DNA from 4 places in the Pseudomonas stagnisoli genome. Region 1 is predicted to be linked to each of the others. Evidence: predicted binding sites of a transcription regulator. Region 1 holds the regulator's gene; each other region holds the start of a gene.
What was found. The regulator sigma-54, encoded in region 1, starts transcription at its own class of promoters, with help from an activator protein. The targets are predictions, from matches to a motif close to ANTGGCATNNANNTTGCTNT.
Positions count from the first base shown of each region.

Region 2: the regulator sigma-54 is predicted to act here: its motif matches at 1,952-1,971, upstream of glnK (P-II family nitrogen regulator).
Region 3: the regulator sigma-54 is predicted to act here: its motif matches at 1,409-1,428, upstream of flgB (flagellar basal body rod protein FlgB).
Region 4: the regulator sigma-54 is predicted to act here: its motif matches at 1,416-1,435, upstream of ACOAPY_RS10175 (flagellar basal body rod protein FlgF).

Region 1 is NZ_CP184361.1:3,655,459-3,660,119, forward strand. It holds gene lptC (LPS export ABC transporter periplasmic protein LptC) at 1-126, shown strand, start outside; gene lptA (lipopolysaccharide transport periplasmic protein LptA) at 113-658, shown strand; gene lptB (LPS export ABC transporter ATP-binding protein) at 658-1,383, shown strand; gene ACOAPY_RS17655 (RNA polymerase factor sigma-54) at 1,524-3,026, shown strand; gene hpf (ribosome hibernation-promoting factor, HPF/YfiA family) at 3,183-3,491, shown strand; gene ptsN (PTS IIA-like nitrogen regulatory protein PtsN) at 3,505-3,969, shown strand; gene rapZ (RNase adapter RapZ) at 3,984-4,661, shown strand, end outside.
Region 2 is NZ_CP184361.1:445,233-449,893, forward strand. It holds gene ACOAPY_RS02015 (DNA cytosine methyltransferase) at 1-309, opposite strand, end outside; partial or broken gene ACOAPY_RS02020 (YifB family Mg chelatase-like AAA ATPase) at 553-1,461, opposite strand; gene ACOAPY_RS02025 (accessory factor UbiK family protein) at 1,494-1,754, opposite strand; gene glnK (P-II family nitrogen regulator) at 2,168-2,506, shown strand; gene ACOAPY_RS02035 (ammonium transporter) at 2,541-3,857, shown strand; gene ACOAPY_RS02040 (ammonium transporter) at 3,951-4,661, shown strand, end outside.
Region 3 is NZ_CP184361.1:2,105,729-2,110,389, reverse strand. It holds gene flgD (flagellar hook assembly protein FlgD) at 1-481, opposite strand, end outside; gene flgC (flagellar basal body rod protein FlgC) at 504-947, opposite strand; gene flgB (flagellar basal body rod protein FlgB) at 962-1,369, opposite strand; gene cheR (protein-glutamate O-methyltransferase CheR) at 1,604-2,431, opposite strand; gene ACOAPY_RS10145 (chemotaxis protein CheV) at 2,476-3,408, opposite strand; gene flgA (flagellar basal body P-ring formation chaperone FlgA) at 3,489-4,247, shown strand; gene flgM (flagellar biosynthesis anti-sigma factor FlgM) at 4,382-4,661, shown strand, end outside.
Region 4 is NZ_CP184361.1:2,110,662-2,115,322, forward strand. It holds gene flgE (flagellar hook protein FlgE) at 1-1,290, shown strand, start outside; gene ACOAPY_RS10175 (flagellar basal body rod protein FlgF) at 1,488-2,231, shown strand; gene flgG (flagellar basal-body rod protein FlgG) at 2,278-3,063, shown strand; gene flgH (flagellar basal body L-ring protein FlgH) at 3,122-3,835, shown strand; gene ACOAPY_RS10190 (flagellar basal body P-ring protein FlgI) at 3,850-4,661, shown strand, end outside.

The DNA.
Region 1 (4,661 bases):
ACCCAGCAAGCCGTTAGAATCGAGGCCGCCAATGGGGTGACCACGGCACAGGGAATGAAAGCGTACATGAACGACGGCAAGATCAGCTTGCTGTCCAACGTAAGAGGCCAGCATGAGGTTCGTTAAAACCTTCCCCCTACTGCTCAGCCTGGGCGCCGCGCTCGGAAGCGCCAGCGCCTGGGCACTGCCCAGCGACCGCGACCAACCGATCCGGGTGCAGGCGGACAGCGCAGAACTGGACGACAAGCAAGGCGTGGCGGTGTATCGCGGCGGCGTGGTGATCACTCAGGGCACCCTGAAGATCACTGGTGACACCGTGACCATCACCCAGGATGCCAATGGCGAAATCGAGGTCTTCACCTCGGTGGGCAAACCGGCCTACTACGAGCAGAAGCCTTCCGCCGACAAGGACATCGTCAAGGCCTACGGCCTGACCATTCAGTACTACGCGACCAACGAGCGCATCGTGCTGATCGATCAGGCCAAGGTGATCCAGCAGGGTAATACCTTCGAAGGCGAGAAGATCGTCTATGACACCCAGCGCCAGATCGTCAACGCCGGCCGCGCCACGGGTAGCAATGTCTCGATGCCACGCCCGCGGATCGACATGATCCTGCAACCGCGCAAGAAAGACGGCCAAGCGGGGCAGGCGCAGTAATGGCGACTCTCAAAGCCCAGCACCTGGCCAAGAGCTACAAGGGCCGCCAGGTGGTCCGCGACGTCAGCCTGTCCATCGACAGCGGCCAGATCGTCGGCCTGCTCGGCCCCAACGGCGCCGGCAAGACCACCTGCTTCTACATGATCGTCGGCCTGGTCCAGGCCGATCAGGGCCGCGTGCTGATCGACAACCAGGACCTCAGCCACCAGCCCATGCATGGCCGCGCCCGCTCCGGCATCGGCTACCTGCCGCAGGAAGCCTCCATCTTCCGCAAGCTGTCGGTGGCCGACAACATCATGGCCATCCTCGAGACCCGCAAGGACCTCGACCGCGCCGGCCGCGACAAGGCCCTGGAAGCCCTGCTGCAGGAATTCCACATCAGCCACATCCGCGACAGCCTGGGCATGAGCCTGTCCGGTGGCGAACGGCGCCGCGTAGAAATCGCCCGCGCCCTGGCCACCGAACCGAAGTTCATCCTGCTCGACGAACCCTTCGCCGGCGTCGACCCGATTTCGGTGGGCGACATCAAGCAGATCATCCACCACCTCAAGGCCAAGGGCATCGGTGTACTGATCACCGATCACAACGTGCGCGAGACCCTGGACATCTGCGAGACCGCCTACATCGTCAACGACGGCCAGCTGATCGCCGAGGGCGATGCCGAAACCATCCTGGCCAACCAGCTGGTCAAGGAAGTCTACCTGGGGCATGAATTCCGTCTGTGAGCCGAGCCCCGTGCGAGGCTTGCGCAAAGGGCTAGAATCATTCAAGGTCAGGCATATAATTTGCTTCCTAGGGCGGTTCGCCGCCCTGCAGTGGATGGCGCCGCGCGCCGGCAAGTGAACAAGGTACCCAGCCCCACACCATGAAACCGTCGCTAGTCCTCAAGATGGGCCAGCAGCTGACGATGACTCCGCAGCTGCAACAGGCTATCCGTCTCCTCCAGCTCTCCACCCTGGACCTGCAGCAGGAAATCCAGGAGGCCCTGGAATCCAACCCCATGCTGGAACGTCAGGAAGACGGCGAAGATTTCGACAACTCCGACCCGATGGCCGATGCGGCCGAACAGGCCGGAACCACTCAGCAGGACAACTCGAACTTCCAGGACAGCACGGTCGCGGTCAACAACAACGAAAGCGCCGAAGACGGCGACTGGCATGACCGCATTCCCAGCGAACTACCCGTCGACACCGCCTGGGAAGACGTCTACCAGACCAGCGCCAGCAGCCTGCCGAGCAACGATGACGACGAGTGGGATTTCACCACCCGCACCTCCGCCGGCGAGAGCCTGCAGAGTCACCTGCTGTGGCAACTGAACCTGGTGCCGATGTCCGACAAGGACAAGCTGATCGGCGTCACCATCATCGACTGCATCAACGACCAGGGCTACCTGGAAGAGAGCATCGACGAGATCGTCGAGTCCTTCGACCCGGAACTGGAGGTCGAAGCCGACGAGGTCGAGGCCGTACTGCATCGCATCCAGCACTTCGAGCCCGCCGGCATCGGCGCCCGCGACCTGCGCGAATGCCTGCTGCTGCAACTGCGCCAGCTACCCGCCAACACACCCTGGCTGAGCGAAGCACAGCGCCTGGCCAGCGAGTACCTCGATGTCCTCGGCAGCCGCGACTACAGCCAGCTGCTGCGCCGCATGAAGCTCAAGGAAGACGAGCTCAAGCAGATCATCGAGCTCATTCAAAGCCTCAACCCGCGCCCGGGCTCGCAGATCGAGGCCAACGAGCCCGAGTACGTGGTGCCGGACGTAATCGTGCGCAAGCACAACGAGCGCTGGCTGGTGGAGCTGAACCAGGAGGCGGTACCGCGTCTGCGCGTCAATCCGCAGTACGCCGGTTTCGTCAAGCGCGCCGACTCCAGCGCCGACAACACCTTCATGCGCAACCAGCTGCAGGAAGCACGCTGGTTCATCAAGAGCCTGCAGAGCCGCAACGAAACGCTGATGAAGGTGGCGACGCAGATCGTCGAGCACCAGCGCGGCTTCCTCGACTACGGCGACGAGGCGATGAAGCCTCTGGTCCTGCACGACATCGCCGAGGCGGTGGGCATGCACGAGTCGACCATCTCGCGCGTCACCACGCAGAAATTCATGCATACCCCGCGTGGCATCTACGAGCTGAAGTACTTCTTCTCCAGCCACGTCAGCACTTCCGAAGGCGGCGAATGCTCGTCCACCGCAATCCGCGCCATCATCAAGAAACTGGTGGCCGCGGAAAACGCGAAAAAGCCGTTGAGTGACAGCAAGATCGCTGGTTTACTGGAAGCACAGGGCATTCAGGTAGCCCGCCGCACTGTCGCCAAGTACCGCGAATCGCTCGGCATAGCACCATCCAGCGAACGCAAGCGACTGATGTAAGCGGCCCTGAACGGAAGGCTTCTGCACCACCGTACCAGCGCCAGATACCCTGCATGGGGGAAGCATGGCCCGCAGTGCACCAGCCCTTTCAGCCAACGTGTTACGGCGGCAGACAAGCTAGTCTGTCTCTTACACCAGGCAACAAGGAGAAGCGGTATGCAAGTCAACATCAGTGGACATCAACTGGATGTGACCGACGCTCTGCGTGACTATGTCGGCGAGAAGTTGAGCCGGCTGGAACGCCATTTCGACAAGATCACCAATGTGCAGGTCATCATGGAGGTCGAGAAGCTGAAGCAGAAGATCGAAGCGACCCTGCACATTGCCGGCGGTGAAATCGTGGCCAACGCCGAGCACGAAGACATGTATGCGGCCATCGACCTGCTGACCGACAAACTCGACCGACAACTGATCAAGCACAAGGAAAAGCAGCTGGGTCGCCTGCAAGGCGCCACGGCTCGCTGACACCACCCCCCTCATGATCCGACTCGAAACCATACTGACTCCCGCACGTTCTCTAGTGAACGTGCCGGGAGGCAGCAAGAAACGTGTACTCGAACAGATTGCCAACCTGGTTGCCCGCGATCTCACCGATCTGGACGCTCAGGACATCTTCGAAAATCTGATTGCCCGCGAGAAGCTCGGCTCCACCGGCTTCGGCAACGGCATCGCCATCCCGCACTGCCGCCTGCCGGGCTGTCAGGCGCCGATCAGCGCCGTACTGCACCTGGATGCGGCGGTGGACTTCGATGCCATCGACGGCGCGCCGGTCGATTTGCTGTTCGTCCTGCTGGTGCCGGAAGCGGCCACCGATGAGCATCTGGAGCTGCTCCGGCAGATCGCCAGCATGCTCGACCGCGCGGATGTGCGCGACCGTCTGCGCCAGGCACAGAGCAACGAGGGCCTGTACCAGGTCGTGGTCGACGTCCAGAGCGGCCACTGAACACGGGGGGCGTCATGCGTCTGATCATCGTCAGCGGTCGTTCCGGCTCGGGCAAGAGCACTGCCCTCGACGTGCTGGAAGACAACGGCTTCTACTGCATCGACAACCTGCCGGCCGGCCTGCTGCCTGACCTGGCCGAGCGCGCCCTGTTGCAGACCGAGCTGCTGCATCCGCAGGTCGCCGTATCGGTGGACGCGCGCAACCTGCCCAGTCAGCTCAAGCGTTTTCCCGAACTGCTCGACGAGGTGCGCGCCCGTCATATCCAGTGCGACGTGCTGTATCTCGATGCCGACGAGGAGACCCTGCTCAAGCGTTTCTCCGAGACCCGCAGGCGCCACCCGCTGACCAATGAAGATCGCGCCCTGGCCGAGGCCATCCGCGACGAGGCCCTGCTGCTGGCGCCGATCATCGATCTGGCCGACCTGAAGATCGACACCACCCACCTCAACCTCTACCAGCTGCGCGACAGCATCAAGTTGCGCCTGCTGAACAAGCCGGAACCGGGTACCGCCTTCCTGGTCGAATCGTTCGGCTTCAAACGTGGCATGCCGGTGGACGCCGACCTGGTGTTCGATGTGCGCTGCCTGCCCAACCCATACTGGAAGCCGGACCTGCGCGACATGTCCGGCCTGGAGGCACCAGTGGCGGAGTACCTGGCGGCACAACCGGATGTCGAGGAGATGTACCAGGAC
Region 2 (4,661 bases), 1.1 Mb from region 1:
GTCGGCTGGGTTTCTTCGCCCTGCTGTTGAAAAGCCTTGACACGGTGGTCCCCCGACCATCAGGTCTACAGTGCCAGCCAGCTCAGATATTTGAGTTTTATAGTCGCTGATGAACTGCTCACAGCTCATAGCTTCTTTAGGAAGCCAGTCTGGCCATTCAAATCTATAGCGCTTCCCATCTATAAGGTTGTGCCGTAGCGTTTCAAAGGCCATCGGGTTTTTTTCGATTGCAGCAACACCACGGCATCCTGCTTTTAGGAGGCCTAGCGAGAGCCCACCGCATCCCGCAAACACATCAATGAATCTCATCTGACCTTACGTCCCTGAGGCTTCCTAATAGCGCAAGAGCAAGCCTGCTCCAACGCAGCAGGGCCCTATTGAAATGGCATAATGCTAGCAAATTGACGCTCTGGTCGAGTACGACTATCGCCGAATGATTGCAGTCTACCTCGCCCTGCGCTCGATTCTGAGATAGGGCTCTGGGCTCAGGGCCCCGCAATGCCTGAGTCCCACTATTTTTTCTTTACACCTCTTGCATGTTCTCCTAAGAGAAAGCTCGTCGAGGAACAGGATGCCGTGATGGGCCAGGCTGATCTCGCCGGGTTGCGGGCGACTGCCGCCACCGACCAGCGCTGGCCCGGAGGCACTGTGATGAGGCTGGCGGAACGGTCGGCGCGGCCAGGCCGTTAATGGCGCATGGCTGGCCACCGAATGGATGGCCGCCACCTCCAGCGCCTCCTCCTCGGACAACGGCGGCAGCAGACCGGGCAGGCGGCTGGCCAGCAGGGTCTTGCCGGTGCCCGGAGGTCCGCTGAGCAACAGGTTGTGGCCACCGCTGGCGGCGATCAGCAGGGCGCGCTTGGCCGCCAGCTGGCCCTGCACGTCGGCCAGGTCGGGGTACGCCGCTTCCTGGCGCAGCAGACCATTGGCCTGATACGGTGATAATGGTGTGTGGCCGTTGAGGTGGGCGGCGATCTGCAGCAGATGGTCGACCGCCAGCACCTTCAGGCCCGAGGCCAGGCTGGCTTCCTCGGCATTGGCCCGCGGCACCACCAGGGTGCGTCCGGCGGCGCGGGCGGCCAGGGCGGCGGGCAGCACGCCCTGCACCGGGCGCAGCTCGCCGGACAGCGCCAGCTCACCCAGGCACTCCAGTTCGGCCAAACTGGCCGCTGGCACCTGCTCGCTGGCGGCCAGCACGCCGAGGGCGATGGCCAGGTCGAAACGCCCGCCGTCCTTGGGCAGGTCGGCAGGCGCCAGGTTGAGGGTGATACGCCGTGGCGGGAAATCGAAACCGGCGTTCTGGATCGCGCTGCGCACCCGATCCTTGCTTTCCTTGACCGCGGTTTCCGGCAGGCCGACCAGGGTCAGGGCCGGTAGACCGTTGGCCAGGTGCGCCTCGACGGTGACGGCCGGCGCTTCGACGCCGACCTGGGCACGGCTGTGGACGATGGCGAGGGACATGGATCACTCCTTGATCACATGCCCGCCGAGTTTTATTCGGCGGGTGGGTTCTGCCTGGCTTCCAGCTCTGCCAGCTTGGCTTCCAGGGCTTCCAGGCGCGCACGGGTACGCGCCAGCACGGCCATCTGGCTGTCGAATTCTTCGCGGCTGACCAGGTCCAGCTTGCCGAAGGCGCTCTGCAACAGGGCCTTGAGCTGGGCTTCGATCTCACTGCGCGGCAGCGGGTTGTCACCGCTGAACAGGCGCGAGGCGTGGCTGGCGAGGGTGTCGAGAATGGCTTTGGGCGGCAGCATGGCGGGGTTCTTTTCGATGACGAACCGCGGCAGTGTAGCACGCAGGCGACGCTGCTCAGGGCGTGCGCGGGCGATGCACGGTTTTCGCTCATGGCTAGCGCCGATCATGCACCAATGCTGTGCGGTGACTGTGCGGTCGCTGCGCACGATTTTCCTGGGGGCGGCCTAACTGCATGAAAAAGTGGCCTTTTGGCATAGCTGGCAAGCTTTCTGCTTAACCCCCTGTGACGCGTGCACCGATGCAGTACCGGTGCGCAGGCTGAGGCGGGGGAGTGCCTCACCGGATGCGGTTGGTGAGCATCGGACGGCGGTTGATCACGGCGGTCGATGCGTTTCAAAAGCCAGACACTGCGCTTAGACTTGAGCCGGGTTCGTTTTCCTGGGGCGAGTCCATCCAAACGGGAGAGAGTTTCATGAAGCTAGTCACTGCCATCATCAAGCCGTTCAAGCTGGACGACGTGCGCGAGTCGCTGTCGGAGATCGGCGTGCAGGGCATCACCGTGACCGAAGTCAAAGGCTTTGGTCGGCAGAAGGGCCACACCGAGCTGTATCGCGGCGCGGAGTATGTGGTCGATTTCCTGCCCAAGGTGAAGATCGACGTGGCCATCGCCGACGATCAGCTGGATCGGGTCATCGAGGCGATTACCAAGGCGGCCAACACCGGCAAGATCGGTGACGGCAAGATCTTCGTCGTCAATCTGGAACAGGCCATCCGCATCCGTACCGGCGAAACCGGCACCGACGCAGTTTAAGCCTCAGAACCCCACACGCCCCAGGAGAAAACACATGACTCTGCGTAAATTCGCAGGGCTTGGAGCCCTTTTGTCCCTCGTAACCCCCGGCATCGCCATGGCTGACGAGGCTGTACTGAACAGCGGTGACACCGCGTGGATGATCGTCGCGACGGCGTTCGTTCTGTTTATGACCATTCCCGGCCTGGCGCTGTTCTACGGCGGCATGGTGCGTTCGAAGAACGTTCTCTCGGTGATGATGCAGTGCTTCGCCATCACCGGCCTGATCAGCATTCTCTGGGTGGTCTACGGCTACAGCCTGGCGTTCGACACCACCGGCATGGAGAAGGGTGTCACCAACCTCAACTCCTTCATCGGCGGTCTGAACAAAGCCTTCCTCAGTGGCGTCGACACCAACAGCCTGGTGTATGCGATCCCGGAAAGCGTGTTCATCGTCTTCCAGATGACCTTCGCTATCATCACCCCGGCGCTGATCGTCGGTGCCTTCGCCGAGCGCATGAAGTTCTCCGCGATGCTGATCTTCATGGCCGTCTGGTTCACCCTGGTCTATGCCCCGATGTGCCACATGGTCTGGTCCGGCGACGGTGCCTTCCTGTGGGATGAGGGCGTCCTGGACTTCGCCGGTGGCACCGTGGTGCACATCAACGCCGGTATCGCCGGCCTGGTAGCGTGCCTGGTTCTGGGCAAGCGCAAAGGCTTCCCGACCACGCCGATGGCGCCGCACAACCTGGGTTACACCCTGATCGGCGCGGCCATGCTGTGGGTCGGCTGGTTCGGTTTCAACGCCGGTTCCGCCGTCGCCGCCAACGGCACTGCGGGCATGGCCATGCTGGTGACTCAGATCGCCACCGCCGCTGCCGCTCTGGGCTGGATGTTCGCCGAGTGGATTACCCACGGTAAGCCGAGTGCTCTGGGTATCGCTTCCGGTGTGGTTGCCGGTCTGGTCGCCATCACCCCGGCTGCTGGTACCGCCGGCCCTATGGGCGCCCTGGTGATCGGTCTGGCCGCTGGCGTGATCTGCTTCTTCTGCGCCACTAGCCTGAAGCGCAAACTGGGTTACGACGACTCCCTGGACGCCTTCGGCGTACATGGTATCGGCGGTATCGTCGGCGCGGTCCTGACCGGTGTGTTCGCGGCACCTGTGCTGGGCGGCTTCGGCACCGTGGAAGACATCGGCGCTCAGGTCTGGATCCAGATCGTCGGCGTGCTGGTCACCGTGGTTTACACCGGTATCGTCACCTACATCATCCTCAAGGTGCTGGACCTGGTCATGGGCCTGCGTGTCAGTGAGGAGTCCGAGAGCGTTGGTCTCGACCTCTCCGAGCACAACGAGCGCGGCTACAACCTGTAACGCTCGCTGTCTAGCCCAACGCCCGGTTCGCCGGGCGTTGTTCTTTCTGCGCCAACGGCGGCGCACCCGTGCAACGGTACAACGGAGTACTAGATGGAAAGCACCGCACTGATTCCCTTGCAGTATGCGCTGGACACCTTCTATCTGCTGGTCTGTGGCGCTCTGGTGATGTGGATGGCCGCTGGCTTCGCCATGCTCGAATCCGGCCTGGTGAGGGCCAAGAACACCGCCGAGATCCTGACCAAGAACATCGTCCTCTATGCCTTGGCCTGTGTGATGTACCTGCTGGTGGGCTACTACCTGATGTATGGCGGCGCCCAGGGTGGTGTGCTGCCCAACTTCGGCTTTCTGATCGGCAATGAGCATGCGACGGATGTGGTCGCGGCGGGTGGTGAGGGGGCGCCGGCCTATTCCAAACGTGCCGACTTCTTCTTCCAGGTGGTATTCGTTGCCACCTGCATGTCGATCGTCTCCGGCGCGGTGGCCGAGCGCATGAAGCTGTGGGCCTTCCTGGCCTTCGCCCTGGTCATGTGCGGCCTGATCTACCCGATCGAGGGCTACTGGACCTGGGGCGGCGGCTTCCTCAAGCAGCTCGGCTTCAAGGACTTCGCCGGCTCCGGCATCGTGCACCTGGCCGGCGCCTCGGCGGCGCTGGCCGGTGTCATCCTCCTCGGCGCGCGCAAGGGCAAGTACGGCAGCCGCGGACAGATCAACGCCATTCCCGGCGCCAACCTGCCGCTGGCCACCCTCGGTACCTTCATCCTCTGGCTCGGCTGGTTCGGCTTCAATGGCGGCTCGCAACTG
Region 3 (4,661 bases), 1.5 Mb from region 1:
GATTGCCGCTCGAATCCTTGCCGTCCCACATGAAGCTCACATTGCCTGCCGCCTGCTGCCCGAGGTTGACCCGGCTTACCGCCTTGCCGGCGCTGTCGTAAACGTTGACGTAAACGTTGCTGCTGGTCACCGGCAGAACCAGGCTGCCTTTGAAGGTTTCGCTGGTGTCCACCACCGCCTTCTCGGTCGGCACTATCACCTTGCGCCCGACCAGCGAAGACGCTTGCAAGGCCTGCGAGGACTGATATCCGGAGAGCAGCGAGCCCATGCTGGTGTTGAGCTTCTCGATGCCCTCGACCTGACTGAACTGCGCCAGCTGGGCGATGAACTCACCGTTTTCCTGGGGCTCCAGGGGATTCTGGTTGTTCAACTGAGCCACCAGCAGTTCCAGAAACTCGTTCTTGCCGAGATCCTTCTTCTGGGTGGTTTCCTGCTTGATCTGATACTGGTCCAGTACGGAACTGACGCCACTGACACTCATTGTCTCGCTCCTCGTTCGCCGCTTACTGGCCCAGGGTCAGCACGCGCTGCATCATCTGCTTGGCGGTATTCATCATTTCCACGTTGGTCTGGAAGTTGCGGCTGGCCGAGATCATGTCGGCCATCTCCTCGACCACGTTGACGTTCGGGTAGTACACGTAGCCCTTCTCGTCCGCCGCCGGGTGGTTGGGTTCATAGCGCGGCATCAGGCTGCTCTGATCCTCGACCACGCCCAGCACCTGCACGCCGCGACCAGCCTGATCCTGATCAGCGAACAACGAACCACGGTCACCATCCATGGTCGACTCGAACACCGTGGCGAACACCGGATGACGCGCGCGATAGGTCTGGTCGATGCTGGAAGAAACCGTCTCGGCGTTGGCAATGTTGCTGGAGATAGTGTTCAGGCGAGTGCTCTGGGCGCTCATACCGGTACCGGCGATGTTGAAGACACTGGCGAGTGACATGTTCGTGACCTCCCTTATTCGCCGCGCAGGGCGCCAATCAGCCCTTTGAACTTGCTATTGAGAAAAGTGAAGCTGGCCTGGAACTGCACCGCGTTCTCGGCGTAATTGGCCTGCTCCTGCTGCATGTCGACGGTGTTCTGGTCGATGGACGGGTGGAGTGGGATGCGGTAGCGCAGCCCTGGGTCGGCCAGCTGGATGCCGTCGGCGGCAATGTGCTGGCTGTCGGTGCGGTTCAGGCCAAATTGCTTGCTGCCCTGCTGCTCATTCTGCGCGGCGAGTACGGCAGCGAAATCGAGGTCACGCGCCCTGTAACCCGGGGTATCCGCGTTGGCGATGTTGTTGGCGAGCACTTCGGCGCGCTGAGCGCGGAAGTTCAGGGCCGATTCATGGATGCCGAGGGCTTTGGAGAAACTGATACTCATGACCTGGAACCTTTGCCGTTTGGGCTTCGTGCCTGAGATTTAGCAAAGGCCATGCCACTTATATTTATTCTTATTTTTCAACAACTTAAACAATATTATCGATGCCTGTAGGCGCTGAGCGGCAAAGCTTTTCCGCTACCGACCACGAAAAGCGGCAAACCGGCAATACCCTTTGCCGCCCCAAACGAAAACGGGAGGCCAATGGCCTCCCGTCTGCGTACGCCTGAGCGTCAATCACTTCACCTTGTAAATAATCCCCGGACTGCATTGGACCATCTGGTACAGGTCCGGCAAGCCATTGAGTGCTTCCGAGGCCCCCAGGAACAGGTAACCGCCCGGCTTCAGCGTGGCATGAATGCGGGTGAGGATGTCCTTCTTCACCTCGGCGGAAAAGTAGATCAGCACGTTCCGGCAAAAAACCACGTCGAACTTGCCAAGCGAGGCGTAGCTCTCCAGCAGATTCAGCGGACGAAACTCGACGCGACTCTTGATGGCCGGCTTGACCACCCAACGGCCCGGCCCCTTGGGATCGAAGTAACGCTGCAGCCGCTCCTGCGACAAGCCTCGCCCCATGGCCAGGCTATCATACTCGCCCGACTTGCAGTTGGTCAGCATTGATGGAGACAGGTCGGTGGCCACAATCTGCACACCCGCCTTGAGCTGTCCAAGGTTGGTTTTTTCGAACTCATCGATGGTCATCGACAAAGAATAGGGCTCCTGCCCCGAGGAACAGGCCGCTGACCAGATACGCAGACGCTGACTGGGATTGGCCTTGATCAACTCCGGCAGTACCCGAGACTTCATTACCTCAAAGGGGTAGGTGTCACGGAACCACAGCGTTTCGTTGGTGGTCATGGCATCAACGACCTGCTCGCGCAGGCCACCACGGGGCTGAGCCTGCATCTTCTGCACGAGCTCGCCAAGCGTCTTGATGCCCTGCTGCTCCATCAACTTGTTCAGACGACTGGACACCAGGTACTGCTTGTTGCTCCCCAGCAAAATGCCGCAGGCCTTTTCCAGAAAGGTACGGAACTGCTCGAAATCCAAATTGCCTGAAGACACTAATGCAGCCTCACCAAACATGGTCCTAACCGAGAGCCGAGCCCTCAGCCCCCATCTGCTACGCGGACACGCTCAACCACACGTGAAGCGAGCTCGTCCGGACGGAACTTCGCCAGGAAGTCATCTGCGCCGACCTTCTTCACCATCGCCTGGTTGAACACCCCGGACAGCGAAGTATGCAGAATCACATGAAGGTTCTGCATCCTCGGATCGGAACGAATCTCTGCCGTGAGGGTGTAACCGTCCATCTCTGGCATTTCGATATCGGAGATCAGCATGAGGAACTCCTCAGCCGGATTCTTGCCCTCCTCCACCATCTTGCGCAGATAGTCGTACGCCTCGCGGCCATCATTGAGGGCCACAACCTCGACCCCGACGCTCTCCAGGCAACGCGAAACCTGCTTGCGCGCCACCGAGGAGTCGTCGCAGATCAGCACACGCTTGGAAACGGCCTTGGCCTGGGTCTCGACGTCCACCACGCCCTCGGAGATCGCCTCCGACATCGGTGCCACCTCAGCCAGAATCTTCTCGACGTCAATCACTTCGACCAGCTTATTGTCGACGCGGGTCACTGCCGTGAGGTAGTGATCGCGACCAGTGCCCTTGGGCGGCGGGTGGATCTCGCCCCAGTTCATGTTGACGATGCGCTCCACCGAGCGCACCAGGAAACCCTGCACCTTGGTGTTGTACTCGGTGATGATCACAAAGCTGTTCTGGATGTCATCCAGCGCCGACTTGCCGGTGGCAAGTGCCAGATCAAGGATGGGAATAGTGCCACCGCGGATGTTCGCCACGCCGCGTACAACCTGACTGGACTTGGGCATCACGGTGAGCTTGGGGCATTGCAGCACCTCCTTCACCTTGAACACATTGATGCCATAAAGCTGCGGGCCGTCCAGACGGAACAGCAAGAGCTCCAGACGATTCTGCCCGACCAGTTGGGTACGCTGGTTAACCGAGTCCAATACTCCGGCCATGCCCAGACTCCTTATTGTTCATAATGCCTCGCACTCTGCTAAAGCCTAGCAGGCGGCACGGGGCTTGCTTCGTGAGCGGCATGAAAAAGCTCACGACACTTTTCCGACACCTGATGGCGAAACGCCTTGCTCTTGTCGGAGTTTTACCCGCTTTGGGGCTATTCGGCTACAGCCAGGCGCATGCTGCGGAGCTGACTTTGCCCGAAGAGCTTATCGGCGCTACCGAAGGCTTTCTTGAATTCATGGTAGAGGACTATCTGGAGCGTAGCGAAATCGCGGCCCGATATGAAATTCAGGTAAACACTCTCGACCCCCGTTTGCGCCTGGCGGCCTGCGACAGTGATTTGACACAAAGCCTGGAAAGTCCGGCTCAACCCCTTGGCCGCGTGACCGTCCGGATCAGCTGCGAGGGCACTAAGCCATGGACCGTTTTTGTTCCCGCCCAGGTACGCCTTTTCCGCCCGGTGGTGGTCGTGAAAGCCCCGCTCAAGCGAGACAGCATCATCGGTCCTGCGGACATCGCCTTGATCGAGCAGGATGTCAGCCTGCTCAGCCGGGGCTATGTGACATCACCGGAGCAGGCCATCGGCAAAAAACTGACGCGCGCGACACAGACTGATCAGGTTTTGACACCCACCATGCTGCAGGCTGCGGACGCCGTGCAGCGTGGCGACCAGGTGGTGATCACGGCACGGAGTGGCGGAATCAACGTGCGCATGCAAGGCGAGGCATTGTCTGGCGGCACACTGGGACAACAGATCAACGTCCGCAACCTGGCCTCACAACGCATCATCCGTGCACGCATCGCAGGCCCCGGCCAGGTCGAGGTCGACATGTAGGCACGATTCTTGTAGCGCAAATCCCCGGTGATTTCCTACACTGTTAAACGACGCACACACTTGCGCCCTAAAGTTTCGACGGAACCGGCCGACAACCCAGTCAAGCGTCCAGATTACCGTCCGAGGTTCACAACATGGTTATCGACTTCAACCGGCTGAACAATGCCGCCAGCGCCGCCAACGGCGGTCGCACCGGCAACGCTCAGGCCAGCAGCCGCAACGAGGCTGTCAGCAATACCCCGCAGAATGCGGCACAGGTTGCTGACGAGCAGGCTGCTAACGCCAAGACGGGTGAATCCGTCCAGCTCAGCCGCGAAGCTCAGCAACTGCAGAAGGCTGGCGACAAGCTGCGCGATCTGCCGACCGTGGACAAAGAGCGCGTCGCCAAACTCAAGCAGGCAATTGCCGACGGTA
Region 4 (4,661 bases), 1.5 Mb from region 1:
GGTAACAACATCGCCAATGCCGGCACTGCGGGATTCAAGCAGTCGCGTGCCGAGTTTGCCGACGTCTACGCTGCCTCGGTGCTCGGTACGGGCTCCAATCCGCAGGGGAGTGGTGTATTGCTGGCGGACGTGTCGCAGCTGTTCAACCAGGGCAACATCAACTACACCCAGAACGCTCTGGATCTGGCGATCAACGGCAACGGCTTCTTCGTTACCAGCAACAACGGTGAGATCAGCTATACCCGTGCCGGATACTTCGGTACTGATCGAGATGGCTACGTAGTCAACAACTTTGGGTATCGCCTGCAGGGCTACGCGGTGGACGCTGCGGGCAATCTACAGAACGGCATTGTCGATGATATTCAGATTCGTACCGCTGCTCAGTCGCCTCGCGCTACGGAGCAACTGACACAGACTTTCAACCTCAACTCAAACAGCACGGTTCCCACAACGACGCCGTTCAACCCCGCAGATCCGAAAACCTATAACTCGTCGACCTCGACCAACATTTACGACACTCAGGGTAATGCCCACGTTCTAACCCAGTATTTTGTCAAGACTGGCGCCAATACCTGGAACATGAACGTTCTGATCGACGGGCGTAACCCTGCCAACCCGCAAAGTGTCTTGGTTGCTCCTGGTCCGCCCCCTGTTTATGACAACACTGCCGGCACCACGCCCTTTACCGCGGCTCTGACTTTCAGTGCTTCGGGGCAGTTGTTGTCGACGACCAGCACCGACTTCACGGTCAACGCCGATGGCACGCTATCCATGACCAACTGGACGCCGGCAGCGCCTGATAACTCCACTCCGCCGGTGTGGAGCGCCAATGGTGCCAACGATGCGGCGGCTGGTGTGACTATCGATTACCGTGCAGCCACCCAGTTCGCCAGCGCCTTCGCTGTGACTGCCGTCAGCCAGGATGGCTACACCACCGGCGAGCTGGCCGGTCTGGAGATTGATGACACCGGTGTGATCTTCGCGCGCTATACCAATGGTCAGTCGCTGGTTCAGGGGCAGGTTGTGCTCGCCAACTTCGCCAACGTGCAGGGGCTGACGCCGGTCGGCAAGACGGCCTGGGTACAGTCCTTCCAGTCCGGTGAGCCGGTAGTGGGAACGCCGCGCTCCGGCACTCTTGGTGCTCTGCAGGCGGGTGCCCTGGAGGACTCCAACGTCGAGTTGTCGGACCAGCTGGTGAACCTGATCGTGGCGCAGCGCAACTACCAAGCCAACGCCAAGACCATCGAAACCGAAAGCGCCATCACCCAGACCATCATCAACCTGCGTTGATGAGTGGAGGAGGGGCTTGCCGGCAGCGGCAAGCCCTCGCCGCCGGCTGTTGAAAAGGCTTCTCAGGAAGTCTTTTCTTGTTTTAAAAGTTATTAAATATCAATTAGATAGGATTTATATTGGTATCTGGCACAGGGTTTGCTGTAGAGCAGGTAACGAAGTTATGAGCGGCAACAAGCCGACCTGCGGAGCAAACCATGGACAAGATGCTGTACATCTCCATGACTGGCGCCAGCCAGAACACCCTGGCGCAGCGTGCCCACGCCAACAACCTGGCGAACATCTCCACCACCGGTTTTCGTCGCGACTATGAGCAGGCGCGTTCGATGCCGGTGTTCGGCGACAGCTATCCGGCGCGCGTCTATGCGATGACCGAGCGCCCTGCCACCGACTTCACGCCCGGCACCTTGCAGGAAACCGGGAGAGAGCTGGATGTGGCTGTGGACGGGCAGGGCTGGGTGGCCGTGCAGGCGGCCGATGGCAGCGAGGCCTACGTGCGTACCGCTAGCCTGCAGATCGACGCTCTCGGCCAGTTGCGCACCGGCAATGGTTTGCCGGTGCTCGGCAACGGCGGGCCGATTGCCATCCCGCCAGAGCAAAAAGTCGAGATCGGCCAGGACGGCACTATCAGCATCCGAGCGCTTGGCGAGGCGCCGAGCGTGATGGCCGAGGTGGACCGCATCAAGCTGGTTAACCCCGACCCCAAAACCCTGACCAAGGGCACCGATGGCCTGATCCGGGTCAAGGATGCAACGGGGCCCCAGGAGGTGGATGCCAATGTGCGTCTTACCTCGGGGTTCCTCGAATCGAGCAACGTCAATGCCGTCGAGGAGATGACTGCCATCCTCTCGCTGTCCCGCCAGTTCGAATTGCACGTGAAGATGATGCGCACCGCCGAAGACGGTGCGTCGGCCATGGCACGGGTCATGCAAATCAGCTGATTAATAACGCGAAGCGCCATGAAACCGGCGCTCGAGGAGAACGAACATGCTTCCGGCTCTGTGGGTTGCCAAAACCGGTCTGTCTGCTCAAGACATGAACCTGACCACCATATCCAACAACCTGGCCAATGTTTCGACCACCGGCTTCAAGCGCGATCGCGCCGACTTCGAGGATCTGCTGTATCAGATTCGTCGCCAGCCCGGTGGCCAGTCCAGCCAGGACAGCGAGCTGCCCACCGGCCTGCAGCTGGGTACCGGTGTGCGCATCGCCGGCACGCAGAAGATCTTTACCACCGGCAGCCTGCAAACCACCGAGCAACCATTGGACATGGCTGTCAACGGCCGTGGTTTCTTCCAGATCCTGATGCCCGATGGCACGGTCGGCTATACCCGGGACGGCAGTTTTCACCTGGACTCGAACGGTCAGATTGTCACGTCAAACGGTTTCCCTCTGGAGCCGGCCATCGTCCTGCCCGCTGAGGTGCAGACGTTCACCGTCGGTGAGGATGGGACCGTGTCGGTCACTACCGCTGGCAATCCGGCCGCACAGGTGATCGGCAACATCCAGACTGCCGATTTCGTCAACCCGGCCGGCCTGCAGGCCATTGGCAACAACCTGTTCATGGAAACCGCCTCCAGCGGTGCGCCGCAAGTCGGTACGCCCGGCCTGACCGGCCTCGGCACCGTGCTGCAGAACACCCTGGAGAACTCTAACGTCAGCGTGGTCGAGGAGCTGGTCAACATGATCACCACGCAGCGCGCCTACGAGATGAACTCCAAGGTGATCTCCACCTCGGACCAGATGCTCTCCTTCATCACGCAGAACCTTTAATACTGCAGGCGCCCCAGGCGCCAGCAGCTAGCAACACGAACGCCGTGAGGTAGTGGTTATGAACCGGCCGATGATTCTTTTTCCCCTGCTGGCCAGTCTGGTCCTGAGCGGCTGCGTGACGCCGCCGCCGAAGCCGGATGACCCCTACTATGCACCGGTACTGCCGCGCACTCCGCTGCCGGCGGCGCAGAATAGCGGTGCCATCTACCAGCCCGGCTTCGAGACCAATCTGTACGATGATCGCAAGGCCTACCGCGTCGGCGACATCATCACCATCACGCTCAGCGAGCGGACCCAGGCGAGCAAGAAGGCCGGCTCCAGCATGTCCAAGGACAGCAGCGCCAACCTCGGCCTGACCTCGCTGTTCGGGGGTGGCGTCTCCATCGACAACCCCAGCACCAGCCTCAACCCGCTCAAGGCCGAAGACCTCAGCCTGGATGTGGGCTACAGCGGCACCCGCGATACCGATGGCGAGAGCGACGCGAATCAGAGCAACAGCCTGACCGGCTCCATCACCGTGACCGTGGCTGAGGTGCTGCCCAACGGCATCCTCGCCGTGCGTGGCGAGAAGTGGATGACTCTCAACACCGGCGACGAGCTTGTGCGCATCGCCGGGCTGGTGCGTGCCGACGATATTGCCACCGACAACACGGTGTCCTCGACCCGTATCGCCAATGCCCGTATCACCTATTCGGGCACCGGTGCCTTCGCCGATGCCAGCCAGCCAGGCTGGTTCGATCGCTTCTTCATGAACCCGCTGTTCCCGTTCTGAGCAGGTAGACGACCATGAAACGACTGCTTTGCGTCTTCTGCCTGCTGCTCGCCACTAGCGCCGTGCAGGCCGAACGCCTGAAGGATCTGGCCAGCATCCAGGGCGTGCGCAGCAACCAGCTGATCGGCTACGGCCTGGTGGTCGGCCTCAATGGCACCGGCGACCAGACCACGCAGACGCCCTTCACCCTACAGACCTTCAACAACATGCTGGCGCAGTTCGGCATCAAGGTGCCGACCGGTGGCGGCAACGTGCAGCTGAAGAACGTCGCTGCGGTGTCTGTGCACGCCGAGCTGCCGCCGTTCGCCAAGCCCGGGCAGACCCTGGACGTGACCATCTCCTCGATCGGCAACTCCAAGAGCCTGCGCGGCGGCAGCCTGCTGATGACGCCGCTCAAGGGTATCGACGGCAACGTCTACGCCATCGCCCAGGGCAACCTGGTGGTCGGCGGCTTCGACGCCGGCGGCGCCGATGGTTCGCGCATTACCGTCAACGTCCCCTCGGCCGGTCGCATCCCTGCGGGTGCCACCGTCGAGCGTCCGGTGGCGAGCGGTTTCGATCAGGGCAACAGCCTGACGCTGAACCTCAATCGTCCGGATTTCACCACGGCGAAGAACATCGTCGACCAGATCAACGGCCTGCTAGGCCCGGGCGTGGCCCAGGCCATCGATGGCGGCTCGATCCGCGTCAGCGCGCCGCTGGACCCCAATCAGCGCGTCGACTACCTGGCGGTGCTGGAGAACATCGAGATCGAGGCCGGCCAGGCCGCGGCCAAGGTCATCATCAACTCGCGTACCGGCACCATTGTCATCGGCCAGAACGTCAA